3 regions of the Mesorhizobium sp. M6A.T.Ce.TU.002.03.1.1 genome follow, and region 1 is predicted to be linked to each of the others. Evidence: riboswitches for the same ligand, from Rfam matches in the RefSeq annotation. Region 1 holds a riboswitch; each other region holds the start of a gene.
The links. Region 1 has a riboswitch for thiamine pyrophosphate ahead of EOC93_RS20610 (YkoF family thiamine/hydroxymethylpyrimidine-binding protein). Riboswitches for the same ligand answer to the same signal wherever they lie in the genome.

Region 2: another riboswitch for thiamine pyrophosphate. It lies ahead of thiB (thiamine ABC transporter substrate binding subunit); the one in region 1 lies ahead of EOC93_RS20610 (YkoF family thiamine/hydroxymethylpyrimidine-binding protein).
Region 3: another riboswitch for thiamine pyrophosphate. It lies ahead of EOC93_RS03065 (ABC transporter permease); the one in region 1 lies ahead of EOC93_RS20610 (YkoF family thiamine/hydroxymethylpyrimidine-binding protein).

The regions. Positions count from the first base shown of each region.
Region 1 is NZ_RZTI01000073.1:5,104-12,762, forward strand. It holds gene EOC93_RS34885 (hypothetical protein) at 1-155, opposite strand, end outside; gene EOC93_RS20600 (FAD-dependent oxidoreductase) at 88-738, opposite strand; gene EOC93_RS35400 (hypothetical protein) at 741-866, opposite strand; gene EOC93_RS20605 (aspartate aminotransferase family protein) at 1,001-2,371, shown strand; TPP riboswitch at 2,729-2,840, shown strand; gene EOC93_RS20610 (YkoF family thiamine/hydroxymethylpyrimidine-binding protein) at 2,831-3,439, shown strand; gene EOC93_RS20615 (alcohol dehydrogenase family protein) at 3,449-4,558, opposite strand; gene EOC93_RS20620 (aspartate aminotransferase family protein) at 4,567-5,946, opposite strand; gene EOC93_RS20625 (NAD-dependent succinate-semialdehyde dehydrogenase) at 5,982-7,475, opposite strand; gene EOC93_RS20630 (Lrp/AsnC family transcriptional regulator) at 7,607-7,659, opposite strand, start outside.
Region 2 is NZ_RZTI01000111.1:5,544-13,202, reverse strand. It holds gene EOC93_RS25525 (ABC-F family ATP-binding cassette domain-containing protein) at 1-1,547, opposite strand, end outside; gene EOC93_RS25520 (thiamine diphosphokinase) at 1,549-2,193, opposite strand; TPP riboswitch at 2,296-2,410, shown strand; gene thiB (thiamine ABC transporter substrate binding subunit) at 2,454-3,467, shown strand; gene thiP (thiamine/thiamine pyrophosphate ABC transporter permease) at 3,701-5,320, shown strand; gene thiQ (thiamine ABC transporter ATP-binding protein) at 5,317-6,090, shown strand; gene EOC93_RS25495 (M48 family metalloprotease) at 6,390-7,659, shown strand, end outside.
Region 3 is NZ_RZTI01000005.1:55,961-63,619, forward strand. It holds gene EOC93_RS03055 (superoxide dismutase family protein) at 1-106, opposite strand, end outside; gene EOC93_RS03060 (sulfite exporter TauE/SafE family protein) at 265-1,041, opposite strand; TPP riboswitch at 1,328-1,440, shown strand; gene EOC93_RS03065 (ABC transporter permease) at 1,570-2,370, shown strand; gene EOC93_RS03070 (ABC transporter ATP-binding protein) at 2,367-3,125, shown strand; gene EOC93_RS03075 (ABC transporter substrate-binding protein) at 3,122-4,135, shown strand; gene EOC93_RS03080 (LLM class flavin-dependent oxidoreductase) at 4,132-5,439, shown strand; gene EOC93_RS03085 (ABC transporter ATP-binding protein) at 5,670-7,379, shown strand; gene EOC93_RS03090 (AI-2E family transporter) at 7,349-7,659, opposite strand, start outside.

The DNA of each region.
Region 1 (7,659 bases):
AGCCGCGAGAACGGCGCCCGGCCGGCGACCGAAAAATAATTGCCCTTGGCATAGCGAAGTTCCGGCACGAATTGCGGGTCGAGCCCGTCAAGTGAGCGGGCAAGCGTCGTGGCGCCAAGCCCGGCGGCGTTGATGAAGCGCGGTGCCGATCTCAAAGCGCTCGCCGCTGGTGCTATCGACTGTGTCGAGAACGATGCGCCCACCCTCGATGCGGCCGCAGACGATGCGGGTGTTGAGGCTGAGTGCCGCCCCGTGCTCCTCTACGTCGCCCCGCAAAGCAAGCATCAGGGCGTGGCTGTCGATGATGCCGGTGGCGGGCGACAGCAGGGCGGCCGTGCACCGCAGCTTGGGCTCCAGCGCGCGTGCCCCTGCTGCGGTCAAGGGTGTCAGGTCGCCCGCGCCGCAAGCAGAGGCGTTGGCCAGAATGGAAGCAAGCACCGGCTCCTGTTCGGCATCTGTGGCGACGATGAGCTTGCCGCAGCGCGCATGCGGAACCGCCCGCTTCTCGCAATAACGGTAAAGCTGTTCCCGGCCTGCCACGCAGAGCCGGGCCTTCTGCGATCCGGCCGGATAGTAGATGCCGGCATGGATGACCTCGGAATTGCGCGAACTCGTTCCGGTGCCGATGGCATTCTCGGCCTCGAGGACCAGGGTGTCCATCCCGCGCTGCGCCATCTCTCGCGCGATCGCGAGGCCAATGACGCCGGCGCCGGCGACGATGCAGTCGACGTGGTCCATGATCAGGCCACCTCAGCCTTGTTGTTGTGCCTGCTGGTGAGCCGTTCGGGAATCATGTCTCGGCGATGCGCACAGCCGGCTTGGCGCAGCTTCTCGCGTTCCAAGGCCTCGAAGCTGAAATTCTGCATGTCTTTGTCCATCCGCCAGCCCTTCCGAAAGGGCTTGACACCCTTACAAGAAACAGATGCACCAAACACCATTAATGCCAGAGGCGATGCGCGCCGAACGGCGGCAGGACCCGGCGTGCAGGACAGGACCCATCATGGACGCTCGACCGAATTCTCCCGAAGCTCGCGACATCAGCTATCACATGCACGGCTACACCAATGCCCGCAAGCATGAGGAAGCAGGGCCGCTCGTCATCGAGAAGGGCGACGGCATCTATGTCGAGGATCTGGCCGGCAACCGCTACATCGAGGCGATGGCCGGGCTTTGGAGCGTCGCGGTCGGCTTCTCGGAGAAGCGGCTGGTCGATGCGGCGGTGCGCCAGATGTCCAAGCTGCCTTATTATCACGACTTCGGCTCCAAATCGCATTCGCCGCTGATCGATCTCGCCGAGAAGCTGGTGCAGATGGCGCCGGTGCCGATGAGCAAGGCGTATTTCACCAATTCCGGCTCCGAGGCCAACGACACGGCCATGAAGATGATCTGGTACCGGTCGAATGCGCTCGGCCAGCCGGCACGCAAGAAGATCATCAGCCGCATTCGCGGCTATCACGGCGTCACCATCGCCTCGGCAAGCCTGACCGGCCTGCCCAACAATCACATTTCCTTCGACCTGCCGATCGCCAGTGTGCTGCACACGTCGACGCCGCACCATTGGCGCGAGGCGCTGCCAGGCGAGAGCGAAGAGCAGTTTTCGAGCCGGCTTGCCGACGACTTGGAAAAGCTGATCCTGGCCGAGGGCCCGGAAACCATCGCCGCCTTCTTCGGCGAGCCGATCATGGGCGCCGGCGGCGTCATCGTTCCGCCGGCCGGCTACTGGGAGAAGATACAGGCGGTCCTGTCGAAGTACGACATCCTGATCGTCGCCGACGAGGTCATCTGCGGTTTTGGCCGAACCGGCGAGATGTTCGGTTCGCAGACCTTCGGCATCAGGCCTGACATCATGGTGCTGTCGAAGCAGATCTCTTCTTCCTACCTGCCGATCTCGGCCCTGCTGATCAACGAGAAAATGTTCGAGCCGATTGCCGACGAAAGCAATCGGATCGGCACCTTCGGTCATGGCTTCACCGGCGGCGGCCATCCCGTCGCGGCGGCGGTCGCGCTCGAGAACCTGAAGCTGATCGAGGAGCGCGACCTTGTCGGCAATGCGCGCACGGTCGGCGCGCATATGCAGAAACGGCTGCGCAACCTCGCTTCGCACCCGCTTGTCGGCGAGGTGCGTGGCGTCGGCCTGATCGCGGCGGTCGAACTGGTCGGCGATAAGGTGACCAAGACGCCGTGGGAGACGGCCGGCGCGCTGGGCGGGCTTGTCAACGGCTTCATGCAGCAGAACGGCGTCATCTCGCGCAACATGGGCGACGCGCTGGCCTTCTGCCCGCCGCTGATCATCACCGAGCCCCAGGTCGATCAGATGATCGACGCGTTTGAAAGATCGCTCGAAGCCGCAGTCAAGCAGGTCGGACTATAGGGCTGAACAGCCCACCCGAAGGCAGAGGCTGAATGGGCGTTGGTGATTGGCGAAAGCCGAAGCGGTATCCAATCTCCCCCCTTGCGGGGGAGATGTCCGGTAGGACAGAGGGGGGTGTGAAGGATCGCCAACTTTCGACTTCAGCCTTGCCAACCCGAATCAGCTTGAGGGCGCGGCTGCGATCGATTGACAGGTCGGAGGGAAGCACCCCCCTCTGCCTGCCGGCATCTCCCCCGCAAGGGGGGAGATCGGCAGCTTCGGCGGCGCCGCCAAGCTCGGTAATTGGTCTGAAGCGATTGCTGGGAACGATTGCCCAGGACCATTACTTGAACATCCTTTGCGCAGGTGCTACGTCGCCCATATCGACAGGGGCGCTCCGTATTGCCGGGGCTGAGATGGTGGGTGCAAGCCTTCGGTCCCTCAAGCTGATCTGGGTAATGCCAGCGGAGCGAGGCGACCATGTTTTCAGGTGCACAGATTTCCCTGTATCCGATGTGCGACGATTTTGTCGACGTCATCCTTGGGGCACTTTCGGCGATGGACCCCTATCGACCGAATTTCCGCATCGAGACCGACGACATCTCGACGCTGATCGTCGGCCCGCCGGAACAGCTTTTCCCGGCCATGCGCGACCTCTTCGCATCGGCGGCGGCAAGTGACGTGCATTGCGTGTTGTCGGCGACGGTGTCGCGCGGCTGTCCGGGCGAGCCTGACGATCCGATCTGCACACCGATTTCCGGCAGCAGCCACGAGCTGTCCCTGGCCGAGCGCATCGGCGCGGCGCGGGCGCATGTCGACAGTGCGAAAAAGCTTGGACAGGAGGTCGCCGCGCAGTTCTCGCTCTATCCGCTCGGCGAGGGCCATCACATGGACGAGATCTACGGCTGTATCGACTTCCTCAAGACTTCGGGCGTCTTCGACAGGTCGAAGAATTTCTGCACGAAGCTGAAAGGCGACGCCGGACCGGTGTTCGCGACGCTGTCGGAAGCCTTCCTTCGTTTCGGCGCGCCGCAAGGCCATGTCGCGCTCGATCTCACCGTGTCGGCGAATAGCCCGAGTCCTTGTTAGTGTTGGCTGTCAACGGGTTGCAGCGAAATCCGAAACAGCATCCGGAACGACCACCAGCTTGCCGACAAAGTCCTTGGCAATGAAATCAGCCTGGGCGCGGTGGAAATCGGAGAGCTTGTAGACGCCGCCGACCAGCGGCCGGATCTTCTTGTCTTCGATGTAGCGAACGATACGGCGGAAGTCGTGCCGCGTGCCCTGGCTGGAGCCATGCAGCTGCAACTGCTTGAGATACATGGTGCGCAGATCGAGCTGCACGACCGGGCCGGCAATTGCGCCGGCTGTGGTGTAGCGGCCTTCGGGCCTGAGGATGCGCAGCAGATCGTTGAAGATCGCACCGCCGACCAGGTCGGCCACCACGTCGATCGGCTGGCCGCCGGTCGACTCATTTACCGCAGCCGGCAGGTCAGCCACGCCACGGGTGATCACCGCCTCGGCGCCGATGTCGAGCACGGCCTGTTCCTTGCCCTTGCCGACGACGGCATAGGGGATGGCGCCGCGCGCCCGCGCCAGCTGCACGATGCCGGAGCCGACGCCGCCCGACGCGCCGGTGACCAGCACGCGCTCGCCGGCCTTCAATGCGGCGCGTTCCAGCATCTGCTCGCCGGTGAGATAGGCGCAGCAGAAGGTGGCGAGTTCGACATCGGTCAACTCGGTGCCGACGACATGGGCGTTCTCGGCCGGCACGGTCTGATACTCGGCATAGCCGCCGTCACGGCCGTGGCCCATATAGTCGATGTCGGCGAGTGAATCGTCGTCGCGGTTGTAGATGGAGAAGTCGACCATCACCCGCTCGCCGATACGGTCCGGCGAGACACCATCGCCGACTGAGACGATGTGGCCGACCGTGTCGGTGCCCTGGATGCGCGGGAAGGTCAGCGTGTTGCCCTGACGCCGCCAGGTCGATACGGCGGCAGCATCTTCCTCCGTGCCATAGGCGCCCTGTCGCACCCAGACATCGGTGTTGTTCATGCCGCAAGCGGTGACCTTGATCAGCACTTCGTCAGGGGCGGGCGACGGCACTTTCACGTCGGTGCGGTAGACGAGCTTTTCCGGTCCGCCGTGACCAGTCAGCTGCACGGCGGCCATGGTGGCGGGGAGGGTTTTGGTCATGGCGTTCATGTCAGTTTTCAGATGTTGGCAAACACGCTCTTCACCGCATCCGCCGTCTTCGACACGACGATGTCGGCCTCTTCGCGCGTCAGGCAGAGCGGCGGCGCGAAGCCGAGAATGTCGCCTTGCGGCATGGCGCGGCCGATGACGCCGCTTGCCGCAAGGGCGGTAGCGACCTGCGGCCCGATCTTCTGCGAGGCGTCGAAGAACACGCGGTCGTCCCGGTCGGCGACGAACTCGATTGCCGCCAGCATGCCGTCGCCGCGGACGTCACCGACATGTTTGTGGCCGCCGACGGCTTTCGTCAGTTCGGCGCGGAAATAGGCGCCGGTCTCGCCGGCGTTGGTCACCAGGTCCATCTCGTCGATCAGCTCGAGATTGGCGACGCCGGCGGCAACGCAGATCGGATGCGCCGAATAGGTCCAGCCATGGCCTATGCTGCCGAGCTTGTCGGAACCCTGCACCAGCACCTGCCAGACCTTGTCTGCGACGATGACGCCCGACAGCGGCGCATAGGCCGAGGTCAGGCCCTTGGCGATGGTGATCAGGTCGGGCTTGATGCCGTAGTGGTCGGAGCCGAACATGGTGCCCAGCCGGCCGAAGCCGGTGACCACTTCGTCGGCGACCAGCAGCACATCGTATTTCTTCAGCACCGCCTGGATCTTTTCCCAGTAGAGGACGGGCGGCGGCACGATGCCGCCGGTGCCGAGGATCGGCTCGCCGATGAAGGCGGCGACCGTGTCCGGGCCCTCGGCCAGGATCATCTCTTCGAGCTTGTCGGCGCAGTGTTGGGAAAACTGTTCCTCGCTCATCGAGCGGTCGGCGCGGCGGAAATAGTAGGGCGCCTCGGTGTGCAGGATCGGCGCACGCGGCAGGTCGAAGGCGTTGTGGAACAGGTCGAGCCCGGTCAGCGAACCGGTCATGACGCCGGAGCCATGATAGCCGCGCCAGCGCGAGATGATCTTCTTCTTCTCCGGCCGGCCGAGCACGTTGTTGTAGTACCAGATCAGCTTGATGTTGGTCTCGTTGGCGTCGGAGCCGGAGAGGCCGAAATAGACCCTCGACATCCCTTGCGGGGCGCGGTCGATGATCATCTTGGAGAGCGTGATCGACGCCTCGGTGCCGTGGCCGACATAGGCATGGTAGTAGGCGAGGTTCTTGGCTTGCGCGGCGATGGCGTCCGCGATTTTCTGGCGGCCATAGCCGACATTGACGCAGTAAAGCCCGGCGAAAGCATCGATGCTCTTGCGCCCATTATTGTCCCAGATGGTGACGCCTTCGCCGCCGGCGATGATGCGGGTCGGGCTCTCGCCGCGCGCGTGGGTGCCCATATGGGTCGAGGGATGGAAGAAGTGGTCGCGGTCCCAAGCGGCGAGTTCGTTGGACTGGTCGAGCATCTTTTTTACTCCTAAGGAAAAGTGTGGGGCGCGGCCTAGGCCACATCCAGGCAGAGGTATTTGAGATCGGTAAAGGCTTCGAGCCCATGGCGCGAGCCCTCGCGGCCGATGCCGGACTGTTTGACGCCGCCGAACGGGATCGGCGCGCCGGTGATCTTGACCCGGTTGATGGCGACCATGCCGTAGTCGAGCGCGCGGCCCATGCGCAACTGGCGGCCGCCGTTCTCGGTGACGACATAGGCGACGAGGCCGTACTCGGTGGCGTTGGCGCGGGCGACGACTTCCTCTTCGCTGTCGAAGGGCGTCACCGCGGCGACCGGACCAAAAGTTTCCTCGCGCATGATCAGTGCGTCGTCGGTGACATCGGCCAGCAGGGTCGGCTGGTAGAACAGCGGTCCTGCAGAATCGCGTTTGCCGCCGGTGAGGCAGCGTGCGCCATGGGCGAGCGCATCGGCGACCTGCTCCTCGACCTTCTTGACGCCGCGCTCGTGCATCAAAGGCCCGATGTCGGTGTCATCGGCCAGGCCATTGCCTGTCCGCAACGCGTCGATGCGCCTGGCGAAGGCGGCGCAGAAACGATCGTAGATCGGGCGCTGGACATAGATGCGGTTGGCGGCGAGGCAATCCTGGCCGGACGTGGCGAATTTGGCGTCGACGGCGATGGTCACAGCCTTGTCGAGATCGGCGTCGGCAAAGACGATCAGCGGCGCATGGCCGCCAAGCTCCATCACCAGCCGCTTCATCGTCGGCGCACTTTGCGCGGCGATCAGCCTGCCGATCTCGGTCGAGCCGGTGAAGCTCATGGCCCGCACGCGAGCGTCTTCGCACATCCGCCCAACGATGGTCGAAGCCTTGCCGGTGAGAACGTTGAAGACGCCTGCCGGCAGGCCGGCGCGTTCGCCGAGCTCGGCCAGCGCCAGTGCCGATAGCGGCGTTTCAGACGAGGGGTGCGCGACGATGGTGCAGCCGGCGGCAAGGGCGGCGGCCGCCTTGCGGGTCAGCATGGCCGCGGGAAAATTCCACGGCGTGACGACGCCGACGACACCAAGCGGCTCGCGCCGCACCATCATCTCGGCGTTCGGCAGATGGCTGGTGACGCTCTCGGCGTTAAGGCGTTTTGCCTCCTCGGCATACCACTCGACGAAAGAGGCGGCGTAGTCGATCTCGCCCCGCGCTTCCCTAAGCGGCTTGCCCTGCTCGAGCGTCATCAAGAGCGCCAGATCCTCTTTGGCAGCGATGATCAGGTCGAACCATTTTCGTAGGATTTTCGAGCGCTCCTGCGGCAAAAGTCCGCGCCAGGCGGGAAAGGCGCGCGATGCCGCGTCGATCGCCTTGCTCGTCTGCCTGCTATCGAGCGCGGCAACCCAGGCAACGGTGGCGCTTGTGGCAGGATCGGTCACCTCGAAGCTCTCGGCGGCCTCACTCGCCGTCCAATGGCCGTCGACATAGGCGAGCTCGCGCAGCAGCCGGCGGTCGGCGAGGCGGTCGAGTGCATCATGGCGGTGTGGGCGGGCAAAATGCGCGGACATGTTCGAGGTCTCCCGATGTCGAGGCGATGTGGAGAGACTATGCGCGCGGTGCAGACAGAGAGACTGTTTCAACGCCGTTGCGTAGAGAGATTGTCTCTATTGCATCGCCCGGGTAGACGATCTCTCTAGCGTTACGACGACACCGGCAGCAGATCCGCCACCGGCAAGGAAATCTCCTCCTTCA
Region 2 (7,659 bases), on a different contig from region 1:
GCCGCCGTCGCTTCGCTGGTCTCGGTCTTCGTCCGCGCCTTGCGGTCGTCCAGCTTGGTGCCGCCGCGCTGCGCCAGCATGTCGGAATAGCCGCCGGCATATTCGATCCAGCGGCCGTCGCCGTCCGGCGCGATCAGGCTGGTCACGGTGCGGTCGAGGAAATCGCGGTCGTGGCTGACCAGGATGACGGTGCCGGCAAAACCGGCGACCAGCTCCTGCAGCAGTTCCAGCGTCTCCATGTCGAGGTCGTTGGTCGGCTCGTCGAGCACCAGCAGGTTTGCCGGCCGCGCCAGCACGCGGGCCAGCAACAGCCGCGCCCGCTCGCCGCCCGAAAGCTCGCGCACCGGCGTGCGTGCCTGTTCCGGTTTGAACAGGAAATCCTTCATGTAGGAGACGACGTGGCGCTGTTCGCCATTGATGACGAGGTTTTCGCCACGACCGTCAGTGAGATATTGCGCGAGTGTTTCGGCCGGATCGACCGCCTCGCGCTTCTGGTCGAGCGTGGCGATCTCCAGATTGGTGCCGAGCCGTACCGTGCCTGAGTCCGGCTTCAATTCGCCGGTCAGCATCTTCAAGAGCGTCGTCTTGCCGGCGCCGTTCGGCCCGACCAAGCCGACACGGTCGCCGCGCTGGATACGGGTCGAAAAGCCCTTGACTACGGTAAGGCCGCCAAAGCTCTTCTCGATGTTCTTGGCCTCGATGACCAGTTTGCCGGATTCGGCGGCATCGCTGGCCACCATGGTCGCCGCGCCCTCGGCGCCGCGATGACCGCGAAAGCGCTGGCGCATGGTCTGCAATTCGCCGAGCCGGCGCATGTTGCGCTTGCGCCGCGCTGTCACGCCATAACGCAGCCAATGCTCTTCGCGCACGATCTGGCGGCCGAGCTTGTGCTGCTCGCGCTCTTCTTCTTCCAGCACCGTGTCGCGCCATTCCTCGAAATGGCCAAAGCCCTTGTCCAGGCGGCGGGTCTGGCCGCGGTCGAGCCAGACGGTGGCGCGCGATACGCGCTCGAGAAAGCGGCGGTCGTGCGAGATGACAATCAGCGCCGAAGAGGTGCGGGCAAGCTCCTCCTCCAGCCACTCGATGACCGACAGGTCGAGATGGTTGGTCGGCTCATCGCGGAGGAGAATGTCGGGCTCCGGCGCCATGACACGGGCGAGGGCAGCACGGCGCGCCTCGCCGCCGGACAGGTCGTTCGGCCGTTCCTCGCCGGACAGGCCGAGATGCTCCATCAGATAGGTGGCGCGGTAGGGATCGTCCGCGGGCCCGAGCCCTGCCTCGACATAGGCGCGGACGCTGGCGAAACCATCCATGTCTGGCATTTGCGGCAGGTAGCGCACTGTCGCCGAAGGCTGGCGGAACACCTCGCCGTCCTGCGGCTCGATCAATCCCGCGGCGATCTTGAGCAGCGTCGACTTGCCCGAACCATTGCGGCCGACCAAAGCGATCTTGTCGCCCGCCGACGCTGTCAGTTCCGCCCCGTCGAGCAGCGGCGTGCCACCGAAGGTCAGTTGTATCCCGTCGAGATTGAGAAGTGGCGGCGCCATGTCAGCTTTCAGGTAGGGGGAAAGGATGGGCGAGCAACAGCGCGCGGCCGCTGCCCAGGGCGATTTCGAGCCGGCCCTTGACCTCGTTGGAAATGGTCAGCGACGAGCCGAACGCCACCTCGACATGGTTCAGCGGCCATTTGGCGCCGGAGACGGTCAGGCCGAAAAGGTCGGAGAAGCCGAGGATCGAAAATAGCGTGCCGTCGGCGTAGTCGAAGCCGGCCTTTCCGGGAAGCAAGGGGATGCCTTCCTGTGCGCCGCTGGTCAAAAGCACCTCTATGCCTGCCTCGGCCAGCCGGATGCTGAGCGCGAGGTGCAGGAAGGCGTGGTCGGTGCGCTTGCCGCCGAACGCGCCGGCGAGCAGGAGCCGGGTCGCGCCGCGTTCGAGCGCAGCGGCGATAGCCAGTTCGCCGTCGGTCTTGTCCTTTTCTGCCGGAAACACCTGGCGAGGCACGGCGGCGAGATCATCCGGCAAATCCGCCGGCACCGAATCGAAGTCGCCGACCCAGAGTTCCGGCGTCAGGCCCAGCGTCCGGGCATGGCCGATGCCGGCGTCGGCGGCGATGACACGGGAGCCTTCGACCTGGCGGTCGAGCAGCGGCGTGCGGATAAGATCGCCGCCAAGCAGGATGGTGAATTTGCTCATATGCGTGGCCCTTACCAGCCCTGCTTGCGAAACGGAAGGCCGCGCTCCGGATACCCTGCAAACTTCAGCTTGCGCAGCACTTCGGCCGGGCCTATGTGTCGAAACGCTCTAACGGGGTGCTGGACGCGATCTTCGCGGACCAGCTGAGAGGCAACCATGCCAACCCGCTGAACCTGATCCGGTTTGTACCGGCGGAGGGATTAGACGTTTCGGACAGCCCGACGCCTCAATTCCTTTCAATGCGAACGAATGAGGCGCCGATGCGCACGTTTTTATACTCTCTTGTTTCGGCAATGCTGCTTGCCGCGTCCGTTCTCGCCGGCATCGGGCAGGCATCCGCGCAAGAGAAACTCACCGTCTATACCTATGAGAGCTTCACCGCCGAGTGGGGTCCAGGCCCCGCGGTCAAGAAGGCCTTCGAGGCGGAATGCGGCTGTACTCTCGATTTCGTTGCGGTCGCCGACGGCGTCGCGCTGCTCAACCGTGTCAGACTGGAAGGGGCCGCGACCAAGGCCGACATCGTGCTCGGCCTCGACACCAATCTGACGGCGGAAGCCAAGGCCACCGGCCTGTTTTCGCCGCATGGCCCGGTGTCGGACGTCAAGGTGCCGGGCGGCTGGAGCGACGATATTTTTGTGCCGTTCGACTATGGCTATTTTGCCGTCGTTTACGACACCGAAAAGCTGAAGACCCCGCCGAAAAGCCTGAAGGAATTGGTCGAGGGCAGTGCCGATGAGAAGATCGTCATCCAGGATCCGCGCACCTCGACGCCCGGTCTAGGCCTGCTGTTGTGGGTGAGGTCGGTCTATGGCGACAAGGCGCCGGAAGCCTGGGCCAAGCTCAGGGCAAAGGTGCTCACCGTGACGCCGGGCTGGAGCGAGGCCTATGGCCTGTTCACCAAGGGCGAGGCGCCGATGGTGCTGTCCTATACCACGTCGCCGGCCTATCACATGGTCGCCGAAAACACCGAACGCTATCAGGCGGCGTCCTTCGAGGAGGGCGCGTATCTGCAGATCGAGGTTGCCGGCATCACCACGACTGGTGCGAAGAATCCGCTGGCGGAAAAGTTCCTGGCCTTCATGACCGGGCCGAAATTCCAGGATGTCATCCCCGAGACCAACTGGATGTTTCCTGCCGGCAAGACCGACAAGCCGCTCAACCCAGCCTTCGACAAGCTCGTCAAGCCGACCAAGGCCTTGCTGTTCAGCCCCGAAGAGGTCGCCGCCAACCGCAAGGCCTGGGTCGACGAATGGCTGGCGGTGATGAGCAAATAGCTTCTGATTGACGATGATCACTCTACGGCGCCCCCCTCTGTCCTGCCGGACATCTCCCCCACGAGGGGGGAGATCGGCCATCATGCCGGCTTTCGCCAATCTCCGACATTGCCGGAATGAGCGGAGCGCTGAACCTGCCAATCTCCCGCCTCGTGGGGGAGATGTCCGGCAGGACAGAGGGGGGCGCGAAGGAACGCAATCCTCGCTAAGAATCTCGAATCTGGTGGTCTAGCGTGCAACGCGCGCCATCACCCGACTCCCGCATCAACGCCGGCATTCTCGCGCTGGCGGCAATAGCATTTTTGATTGGCGGGGCGTTTGCCGGTCTTGTCGTGGAGGGCACGAGCGACCCGTCCGGCGCCGCGTCGACCTTCGATCCCTATCTCTTCCGCGTTGTCCGTTTCACGCTGTGGCAGGCACTTCTGTCGACACTGCTTTCCGTCGTGCCGGCACTGTTCGTTGCGCGGGCGCTGTCGCGGCATCCGCGCTTCTTCGGCCGTGGCTTCATCCTGCAGCTCTTCGCCGTGCCGCTGGCGCTGCCGGCCATCGTCGCCGCGCTCGGCATTCTGGCCCTCTATGGCCGTGCCGGCTATTTCGCCGGCCTGCTCAGCGCGATTGGCGGTCAGGGTTGGCCAGGCATATACGGCCTGTCCGGCATCCTCGTCGCCCACGTCTTCTTCAACCTGCCGCTGGCAACGCGGCTGTTCCTTGAAGCGCTGGGGACAGTGCCGGCCGACCAGTGGCGGCTGGCGAGCCAGCTCGGCATGGGCGCCAGACCGGCCTTCCGGCTGATCGAATGGCCGACGCTGCGCGCGGCGCTGCCGGGCGTCGCCGGGCTTGTCTTCATGCTGTGCATCACATCCTTCACCATCGTGCTCACGCTGGGCGGCGGGCCGCGCGCGACGACACTGGAGGTCGCTATCTACCAGGCGCTGCGTTTCGATTTCGATCCTGCCCGCGCGGTGACGCTGACACTGCTGCAGATCGCGCTGACCTTCGTCGTGGTGCTGGTTTTGATGCGGCTCGGCGCCAACACCGTCGGCGATGCCAACCTGTCGGTGGCACCGCGCCGGTATCTTTCGGCAAGCGTCGGCGAGACCGTGCTGAACGCAGCATTGATCGTTCTGGCATTGCTGTTCGTCGCCGGGCCGATGGCGGCCACGGTGGCGTCAGGCCTTGGCGCCGATCTTGGCCGGCTGGCGGGCGAGAGCGCTGTGCGGCAAGCGACGCTGACCAGCGCAGTGCTCGCCTTGCTGGCGGCGCTGCTTTCGGTGGCGCTGTCGCTGTCGCTCGTCATGGCACGACGGGCACTGGCCCTGAAGCGTCGCGTCGGCGCCAAGACGCTGCTCGAGCATGCCACCGATACCGGCGCCGGCTTCGTGCTCGTCGTTCCGCCCATCGTCATCGGCGCCGGCTGGTTTCTGCTCCTGCGTACCGTCAGCGACGTCTTCGCCATCGCCCCTGTCATGGTCGTCACCGTCAACGCGGTGATGGCGATGCCGTTTGCCATCCGCGCTATTCGCCCCGGCTATGATGCGGCGAGCGAACGCCACGAACGGCTCTGTTTGCTGCTTGGCGTTTCGGGCTGGAACCGGTTCCGGCTGATCGACTGGCCGTCGCTGCGGCGGCCGCTCGCCACCGGTTTCGCCTTTGCCATGGCACTGTCGCTCGGCGATCTCGGCGTCATCGCCCTGTTCGGTAGCGACTCCCTGCAGACACTGCCCTATCTCTTGCTGGCGCGCATGGGCAGCTACCGCACGATGGATGCCGCAGGCCTGTCGCTGCTGCTCGGCCTGGTCTGTCTCGCGCTTGTGCTGGCCGCGGACCGGCTGGGGCGGGGAGAAAAGACATGACGCTCAACAGCGCTGAAAACGGCACGGCTGTGCGGCTGGAAAAGGTTTCGTTCAGCCATAGTGAAGCGCCGTTTTTATTCGACGTCGCGTTCGCCGCCTCGAAGATCACTGCGATCATGGGGCCGAGCGGCTCGGGAAAATCGACGCTGCTCAATCTGGTGGCCGGCTTCGAGACGCCGCGGTCGGGCCGCGTGCTGATCAGCGGCGCCGATGTCGGCGCCAAACCGCCTTCGGCGCGGCCCGTGTCAATGGTGTTCCAGGAGAACAATCTCTTCGCCCATCTTTCGGTCGAACGAAATGTCGGCCTTGGCCGCTCGCCGTCGCTCAGGCTGGCTGAGGCCGACCACGTGGCAATCGCGGGGGCACTCAAGCGCGTCGGCCTTGCCGGCAAGGAACAGCGTCTGCCGCGCGAACTCTCCGGCGGCGAGCGGCAGCGTGTCGCACTCGCCCGCGTCCTCGTGCGCGATCGGCCGGTTCTTTTGCTCGATGAGCCGTTCGCCTCGCTCGGGCCGGCCTTGCGTGACGACATGCTCGACCTGGTAGCCGGCGTCCATGCGGAGCGGCGCATGACGGTGCTGTTCGTCACGCATCAGCCGGAAGACGCCCACCGTATCGGCCAGGACATGGTGTTCCTGGACAATGGCGCGGTTGCCGCGACTGGGGCTGTCGCCGATTTTTTCACCAAGGCTGGACCGGAAGCATTCCGGCGTTATATCGGTGCAGGTCCGTTTGGCCAAGGATCACGAGATGTTGCCCGGAAGCGGACATAATTTACGGCCAAACCGGCTTCAGGCGATGTGGCGTTTGCTTGCCTTGGTCAAAGTAGTGTGGCTAGGTCCTCCGATACTGGTCCGGCATAGACTGTGATTTGCCACTACAGTGCCGCGTGTGCTCGTGCGCGCGAAGGATGCTGTGGCAGTTTGATTTTGCGCATGATCCTTTTCTGAAAATCGATGCCCGATTTTCGGGGTCATGTGCCGAGACCCGAAAGGAAGCTGTTCTGCCGACCGGCACCGACAGAGTGAGAAGGAAACCGCTGGCGCGCTTCCTCGCGCTGGCCGGCTTTGCCATGGCGCTGGCAAGCTGCCAGATGTTCACGCCGCCGGACGTTCAGGAATCCGGCTTCCAGCCTTCCAGCAAACCGATCACAGTCGACAATGTCGCCGCCAACAGCAAGCTCGCCGAAATGGCGAAGGCGCAGCATCCGCGTATCCTCGCCACCTATGGCGGTGAATATTCCGATCCCAAGCTCGAGCGCATGGTCGCCAAGGTCGTCGGCCGCCTGACCGTGGTGTCGGCCAACCCGACCCAGACCTACCGCATCACCATCCTCAATTCGCCCAACGTCAACGCTTTCGCATTGCCGGGCGGCTATCTCTACATCACGCGCGGCCTGTTGGCGCTGGCCAACGATTCGGCCGAGCTCGCCGCGGTGATCGCGCATGAGATGGGCCACGTCACTGCCAACCATGGCTTGCAGCGCCAGCAGCTTGAGGCCGAGGAGGGGTTTGCTACGAAGGTCGTCTCGGATGTGCTCGGCGACAGCCCGACCGCCAAGGCGGCACTGATCCGCGGCAAGCTGCGGCTTGCCCAGTTCTCGCGCAATCAGGAGCTGGAGGCCGACGGCATCGGCATCAAGTCGATCGGCGAGGCGGGCTTCGACCCCTTTGCCGCCGGCCGCTTCCTGCAGTCCATGTCGGCCTACACCGATTTCCGCTCGATCAGCGGCGCCACCGACGCCAGCCTCGACTTCCTGGCGACGCACCCCAACACGCCGCAGCGCATCGATCTGGCGCAGCGCCATGCCCGCCAGTTCGGCGCGCCTGGCGTCGGGACGCGCGACCGTGACCCCTTCCTCGCCGGTATAGACGGCCTGCTCTATGGCGACACGCCGGAGGAAGGCTATGTGCGTGGCGAAACCTTCCTGCATCCGGGGCTCGGCGTGTCATTCTCGGTGCCCGGCGGCTTCATCATCGACAACTCGGCCGCGGCGGTGACGGCAACCGGGCCGGGCGACATAGCGATCCGCTTCGACGGCGTTTCGATCGACAAGAGCCGCCCGCTGACCGACTACATCCGCAGCGGTTGGGTGGCTGGTCTCGACGAAAGCAGCGTGCGCCAGGAAACGATCAACGGCAACGAGGCGGCGACGGCGCATGCCAGCGCCGAGGGCTGGCAGTTCGACATCGCGGTGATCCGCGCCGGCGGTCAGGTCTACCGGCTGTTGACGGCAGCCCCCTCTGCCAGCACCTCGCTGGACGCGGTGGCGCGCTCGGTCAGCGGCTCCTTCCGTATCTTGAGCGCGGCCGAGAAAGCGGCGCTGAAGCCGCTGCATATCC
Region 3 (7,659 bases), on a different contig from region 1:
CGCCAGCCATGTTGACGAATTCGGCTTTCGCGGTCGCGGTGTCCTGAGCCGCTGCAGGCATCGCGACCGCCAGCGCCAATCCTGTTGTTGCAAGCAATTTTTTCATCCACTCAGCCTCCGGTTGTCCAAGGACCCCAAACAACAACGGGGCCTCTTCGTTCCATTTGGGAATGGAGTTTGTCTCCGGCGCGGCCGCCAGAGAAGCGGGGGTGATGCGTAGAACTCGATAGTCTCCGTGTCATGGAGTGAAGTTTCACGACGTGATTACACCAATTCGAAGAGTTCCGCGGTTTGCCAACCTGCCAGCAGCATGATGACAACGCCAACGAGTCTGAGAAGCGTCTTTTCTGCGATTGACTTCACTACCAATCCGGCCATCGGCGCTGCGACTACGCCGCCAACGATCAAGCCGGCAACGGAGAGTAGATTTTCCGTTAGCTCTCCTGCCTCCTCCCAATGGCCCGTTAGTAACGCAAACAAGAAGGTCAGAGACACCGACAACGTGATGAGGAACTCGCTGGCATTGACCGTGCCAATAACGTAGCGGGGCGTGCCGCCAAAACCGAGAAGGCCCGTCGTTACGATGGGTCCCCATCCGCCGCCCCCTGCGGCATCGAGAAATCCACCACCAAGTCCAAGAGGAGGTACCACGCCTGCAGGGACCGGATTGCTTGGGATCCGCCGGAATGAACGGAACAGGAGCCAAGCTCCGACAAGCGCAAGGTATGTGGTCACATATGGTTTCATGATGGCTCCCTCGAACGAGGTGAGAACAAAAGCGCCGAGAACGCCGCCGAGCACGCCAAATGGCATCAGCCGCCAGAAAAGCTTCCAGTCAATGTTGCGGTGATAGAGGTGAGCCGAACCTGAGGCTGCGGTGGTAAACAGTTCAGCTGCGTGAACTGACGCCGAAGCGTGTGCAGGAGACACGCCAAACCCCAGTAGGGTTGTCGAGGAAACCACGCCGTAGGCCATGCCGAGAGCCCCGTCCACAGCTTGGGCTACAAACCCCACAATCGCAAAAAGAATGAATTCTTGCATTTGACTCTCCGATAAGGCGCGGGGTCACAATTGGCGATAGAGAAACCCGCTGCCTACAACGTATGCAATTATATCTTCACGCTTCCACAATTCATCAAACGCGTGGCATCGATAATGGTGACGACGAACGGAAAACGATCCGCTCGACCGACGCCTTTCCCAATCCCGACAGGATGCCGGTTTCTGTTTTGCTCAAATGTCCCTGCTGGAACCGCAACCTCCTCTGACGTGAGGTTTCACTGGCCGGACGCAGGCTTGCAGCTCCACCCTTTATCTGTTTAATTGCCGCCATCCACAGGGGTGCTCCGTATCGTCGGGGCTGAGAGATGGGCTGCAAGCCCGTAAACCCTAGAGCTGATCTGGATAATACCAGCGGAGCGAGGCGGGCGATGTTTTCTGGCGCACAGATTTTTCTTTTTCCGATGTCCGGCGATTTCGTGGGCCCGCTCGAGGGCCATGTCACGATCGACCTCACGGTCTCGGCCAACAGCCCGACCCCGCGCTGATCTTTCGCGCCGGAGGTCTCGCATGTCCCAGTCTTTCTCCGCCGCGCCGCGAATCGCAGCCTTGTTCGCCAAGGTCGGACCGGCCTTGCTATCGGTCGGCACGCTGGTTCTGGCTTGGGAGCTCTATGCGCGCATCTCGGGCATCTCGCCCACCACGCTGCCCGCGCCGTCACGAGTCCTCGCCCAGGCCATCCAGCAGCGCCAGGCGCTGTTCGACAACACCGTGCCGACGATCAGCGCCACATTGGCGGGTTTCGCGTGCTCATTGGCCGTTGCCTTCATCCTTTCGGTGCTGATCGACTTCTTCAAGCCGCTGCGCCGCGCCCTGTTCCCGGTGTTCATTATCAGTCAGACCCTGCCGCTGGTGGCGATCGCCCCGCTGGTCGTTCTTTGGTTCGGCTTCGGGCTGACGCCGAAGACCATGCTGGTCGCGCTCGTGACTTTCTTTCCCATGCTGGTCGCGCTGGTGCAGGGTTATGAATCGACGGATCGGGATATCTCGGCGCTTCTGAGTTCGATGGGCGCTTCCCGCATGCGCATTTTCCTGCTGGCCCGCCTGCCCTCCTCGCTGCCCTATTTCTTCGCCGGACTGCGCATCTCGATCACCTATGCCGTGGTCGGCGCCATCTTCGCGGAATATGCCGGCGCGGCCAAAGGGCTCGGCATCTACATGCTCAACGCCAAGAACAATTTCCGGCCCGATCTCGTGCTCGCGGCCGTGCTGGTCAGCGCCTTGCTCACGCTGGCCCTGTTTGCCGCCACTGTGCTGATCCAGCGCGCCGCCATGCCATGGGAGCGGCTCGATGCCGTGCGAAAATCATGAGCAGGCGGCTGGAATTGCGCCAAGTCAGCAAAAGTATTGGCGATGTCGACGTGCTTGCCAGCATCACCCTGCATGTCGAGCCGGGCGAATTCGTTTCAATCCTCGGCCCCTCCGGAGCCGGCAAATCCACGATCTTCAGGTTGCTGACGGGCAGTCTCGAAGGCCACGACGGCGGCATCGACTTCGACGGGCGGCCACTGGCCGACGCGCGCCGACCGTTTGCCTTCATGCCGCAGCACGATGCCCTGATGCCCTGGCGCACAGTTATCGACAACACCGCGCTCGGCCTGGAAGTGCAAGGCATGTCCCGCAGGGCGGCGCGCGGCAAGGTGGCGCCGCTCTTCGGCGAATTCGGCCTTGCGGGCTTCGAGCATAAGTATCCCGCACAGCTCTCGGGCGGAATGCGCCAGCGCTCCGCGCTGTTGCGTACCGTCGTGCAGGACCGCGCCATGCTGTTGCTCGACGAACCGTTCGGCGCACTCGACGCCCTCACGCGCACCGGCATGCAGCGCTGGATTCAGACGATGTGGGACCGACACCGCTGGACCGTCCTGTTGATCACCCACGATGTCCGTGAGGCGGTCTTCCTGTCCGATCGCATCTACGTGCTGAGTGGCCGCCCGGCCCGCGTGCTGCGCGAAGTGGCCATACCTCTTCCGCGCCCGCGCAAGGATCTTGCCTCGCCGGAAGCCAGCGCCATCGAAGCCGACATCCTCGATACCCTTCTCGATCCACAGCTCGCCCAAAGGACATGACCATGCTTTCAAGACGCCTCTTCATCGCTGCCGCATTGATCACCGGGCTCGGACCCGTCACATCCGTCTCCGCCCAGCAGACTGTCACCGTCGCACTCGACTGGACGCCGAACACAAACCATGTCGGGCTCTATGTCGCCCAGGCGAAAGGCTTCTACACCGAGGCCGGGCTCGACGTGCAGATCCTGCCCTACACCGACACTGCGGCCGGTACGCTGATCGCCAACCACGTGGCCGATTTCGGTATACTGGGATCCATAGGATTGTTCACCCAACGCACGGCCGGCGCCGACCTCGTCGCCACCTACGCCATCATGCAGACGGAAACCGGCAGGCTGGTGTTCAATGCCGACCGCGCCGATATAAAGTCCCCCAGGGACCTGGACGGCCTGACCTATGGCGGTTTCGGCAGTGCCTGGGAGAATGCGCTGATCGGCACCATCATCCGCCATGACGGCGGCGAGGGCAAATTCGAAACGGTGACGCTGGGCACCTCCGCCTATGAGGCCTTGGCCAATGGCGCAGTCGATTTTACGCTCGAAGTCTACACTTGGGAGGGGATCAAAGCGGAACTTGACGGCAAGGCCCAGCGCGCCTTCCGCTACGCGGATTTCGGCGTGCCCGACCAACACACCAATTTCATTGGCTCGAGCCGAGCCTACCTGGAAAAGAACAAGGACACGGCAACCGCGTTCATCGCCGCGACCAGGCGCGGCTACGCCTTCGCCGTCGAACATCCGCAAGAAGCGGCTAACATGCTGATCGCTGCAAACAGCGACGTGCTGACCGACCGTCCGCTGATCGAGGCATCACTGAAGGCGCTGGTCGATGGCCACTACCTGCAAAGCCCCACCGGCACGATCGGCACGATCGATCCCGCAAAGATGGGGGCTATCGGCGACTATCTGTTCAAGGCCGGAGCCCTGCGCGACGGCGATGGGAACCCGGTCAGCGAACGACCCGATTTCGCGGCCTATTACAGCAACGCCTATCTGGCCGGCGAAAAATGAGCCCGCCGCGGCGCATGCATCTCAATGCCGTGATCTTCGGCCTCGGCAGTCACGAGGCCGGCTGGCGCATGCCCGAAAGCAACCCGCTAGCCTCGACCAGCCTCGACTATTGGGTCGATATCGCTCGCCGCGCAGAGGCTGCCGATTTCGACGCTTTGTTCCTCGGCGACGTGCTGGCCTTGCAGAGCGGCGCTGATCGGCATCTTTCCGACGCCATGGATCCGCTGGTCATCCTGTCGGCGCTCGCTGCCGTCACCAGCAGGATCGGACTGATCGGAACTGCATCGACCAGCTTCGATCACCCTTTCCACCTGGCCCGGCGCTTCGCCTCTCTCGACCACATCAGCAAAGGCCGTGCGGGCTGGAACATCGTCACCTCGTCCAACGTGCTCGAGGCCCGCAATTTCGGACTGGAAGCCATGCCGGAGCATTACGAACGTTATGCCCGCGCAACCGACGTGGTCGACGCAGCCATAGCGCTCTGGGAGAGTTGGGCTCCCGATGCGAGGAAGCCGGACAAGGCCGCCGGGCGATACTTCGATCCCGACAAAGTCCGGTCAGTCGATCACGCCGGTCCGTTCGTGCGCACCGCTGGCCCGCTCAACGTACCGCGATCGCCTCAAGGTCGACCGATCCTGGCACAGGCCGGCTCGTCGGAAACTGGTCGCGCCTTCGCCGCTCGTTACGCCGACATCGTATTCACCGTACAGGCGACGCTGACGGAAGCGCAGGACTTCTATCGCGACATCAAATCACGAGCGGCCGCCGTCGGGCGTGATCCGGACACGATCTTGGTCTTTCCGGGGATCGTGCCGATCGTCGCTCATACCAGGCAAGCAGCCGAAGAGCGGCTAGCTGAGCTGAACGGCTCTACAGTCACCGATCACGTCCTTGCCAAACTCGGCGAATTCCTTGGCGAGGATCTAACCGATGCCGATATCGACGCGCCGCTGCCGCCCCTGTCGAGCGCACAGCCGAACCAGTCCAGCCAGAGCCGCGTCGGCGTGCTGGTCGGAATCGCAATGCGGGAGAGGCTGACACTGGGCCAGTTGCTCATGCGCCTCGCAGCTGGCCGCGGTCATCTGCTTGCCGTCGGAAATGGCCGCGATGTCGCCGACACGATGCAGCAATGGTTCGAGGGCGGAGCGGCCGACGGTTTCAACGTCATGGCGCCCGTCATGCCCGGTGACCTGCAAAGCTTCATCGACGATGTGATGCCTTTGCTGGAGCGTTCGGACGTTTTCGACGCTGGGGGTAGCCGCACCCTTCGCGAGCGATACGGTCTTCCAAGTCTTTGGGTCTAGAATCCAAATCCAATCCCGTTCGTCCGATCAGAGCGCCGTAAGCCGTCAGGCGCTGCTTTTGCCTGCGTCATCACCGTCCATCGTCACATCGATGCGATCCGGCTCGGTCGATGCGCCGGCGTCGGCCGCTTGCACCGTTATGTCCCGCCCTTTCGAGAATGCCGGAATTGACACCCTCGCATAGCCATGCTCCTGGCAGTCCAGACCTTCGAGCCAGAAAAGCGGTTCCAATGCTTCTTAGATTTTTCTCCTACTACCGCCCCTGGAAGGGTCTGTTCATCCTGGATTTCTGCTGTGCGGTTCTGTCTGGCATGCTGGAACTCGGGTTCCCGATGGCGGTCAAGGTGTTCGTCGACGAACTGTTGCCAACTCAGCAATGGCTGCTGATCCTTGCTGCGTCGGCCGGCCTGCTTGCCATCTATGTGTTGAACACCGGACTGATGGCGGTCGTGGTTTACTGGGGTCATATGCTCGGTATCAACATCGAGACCGAGATGCGCCGGAAGAGCTTCGATCACCTGCAGAAGCTCTCCTTCCGCTTCTATGACAACCATAAGACCGGCCACCTCATCGCCCGCGTCACCAAGGACCTGGAGGAAATCGGCGAGGTCGCCCATCATGGCCCGGAAGACCTGTTCATCGCGATCATGACTTTCCTTGGCGCCTTCGCGCTGATGTTCCTGGTCAATCCGCAGCTTGCACTGATTACGGCGGCAATTGTGCCGCTCGTCGCCTGGGTGACAAGCCGCTATGGCGCGCGCATGACGCGCAACTGGCAGGCGCTTTACGGGCGGGTCGGCGATTTCAACGTTCGCATCGAGGAGAATGTCGGCGGCATGCGGGTGGTGCAGGCTTTCGCCAATGAAGACCACGAGCGTAATCTTTTCGCGCGTGACAATGCCAGCTACCGCAAGACCAAGCTCGATGCCTATCGCATCATGGCTGCCAGCACATCGCTGAGCTATATGAGCATGCGGTTGATCCAGCTGGTGGTAATGATCGCCGGAAGCTATCTCGTGCTGCGTGGCGAACTTTCCAGTGGCGGTTTCGTTGGCTTCCTGCTCCTGGTCAATGTGTTCTTCCGGCCGATCGACAAGATCAATTCGGTGATTGAAACCTATCCGAAAGGCATCGCCGGATTTCGCCGCTATGCGGCTCTCCTCGACACCGAGCCCGACATCGCGGATCGGCCTGGCGCGGTTGATGCACCGACACTCCGAGGTGACATCAGCTACCGCGATGTCACCTTCGGCTATAGCGGCGAACGGGCGGTTTTGAAGAACATCGATCTTGACATAACAGCAGGACAGACCATCGCCTTCGTCGGGCCGTCAGGCGCCGGCAAGACGACCCTGTGCTCACTACTGCCGCGTTTTTACGAGGTCGACAGCGGCGCCATCACAATCGACGGTTTGGATATCCGCGACATGACGCTGGCCTCGTTGCGCGGCCAGATCGGTATCGTGCAGCAGGACGTGTTCCTGTTTGGCGGCACGATCCGCGAGAACATCGCCTATGGCCGGCTGGACGCGGTCGAAAGCGAGATCGTCGAGGCCGCGCGCCGCGCGCGCCTCCACGAGCTCATCGCTTCCCTGCCGGAAGGCCTCGATACGATCATTGGCGAGCGTGGCGTAAAACTGTCGGGTGGTCAGAAGCAGCGCCTAGCAATCGCGCGTATGTTCCTGAAGAACCCGACAATCCTCATCCTGGACGAGGCGACGTCGGCGCTCGACACGCAGACCGAGCGGGAGATCCAGCAGTCGCTGGCAGAACTTGCGCAGGGCCGGACGACCCTGGTGATCGCGCACCGGCTGGCGACGATCCGCAATGCCGATCGCATCGTCGTGGTCGCCGAAACGGGCATCGTCGAACAAGGTCCGCATGATGAACTGGTCGCGCGCGGCGGTGCCTACTCACGACTAGGCGCGGCTCCGGACTGACGTGATGGCTTCGTGTCGCGCTTTGACGCCGGTTCCGCCTCGGGTTGGTCGTTCAATCGTTTCTTGAGGATGTCAATGAGGCTGATGGTGACCGCGATCACCGCAGGGCCAAGGACGAGCCCGGATGCTCCAAAGAGAACGATGCCACCGACCGCGCCGATAAAGGTCACCACCGTGTGGAGCCGCAGCCGGCTCCCGACAAGCATCGGATAGAGCAGATTGTCGATGCCGGCGACGATGACGCCGCCCCAGATGGTCAGTATCGCCGCGCTCGCCCAAG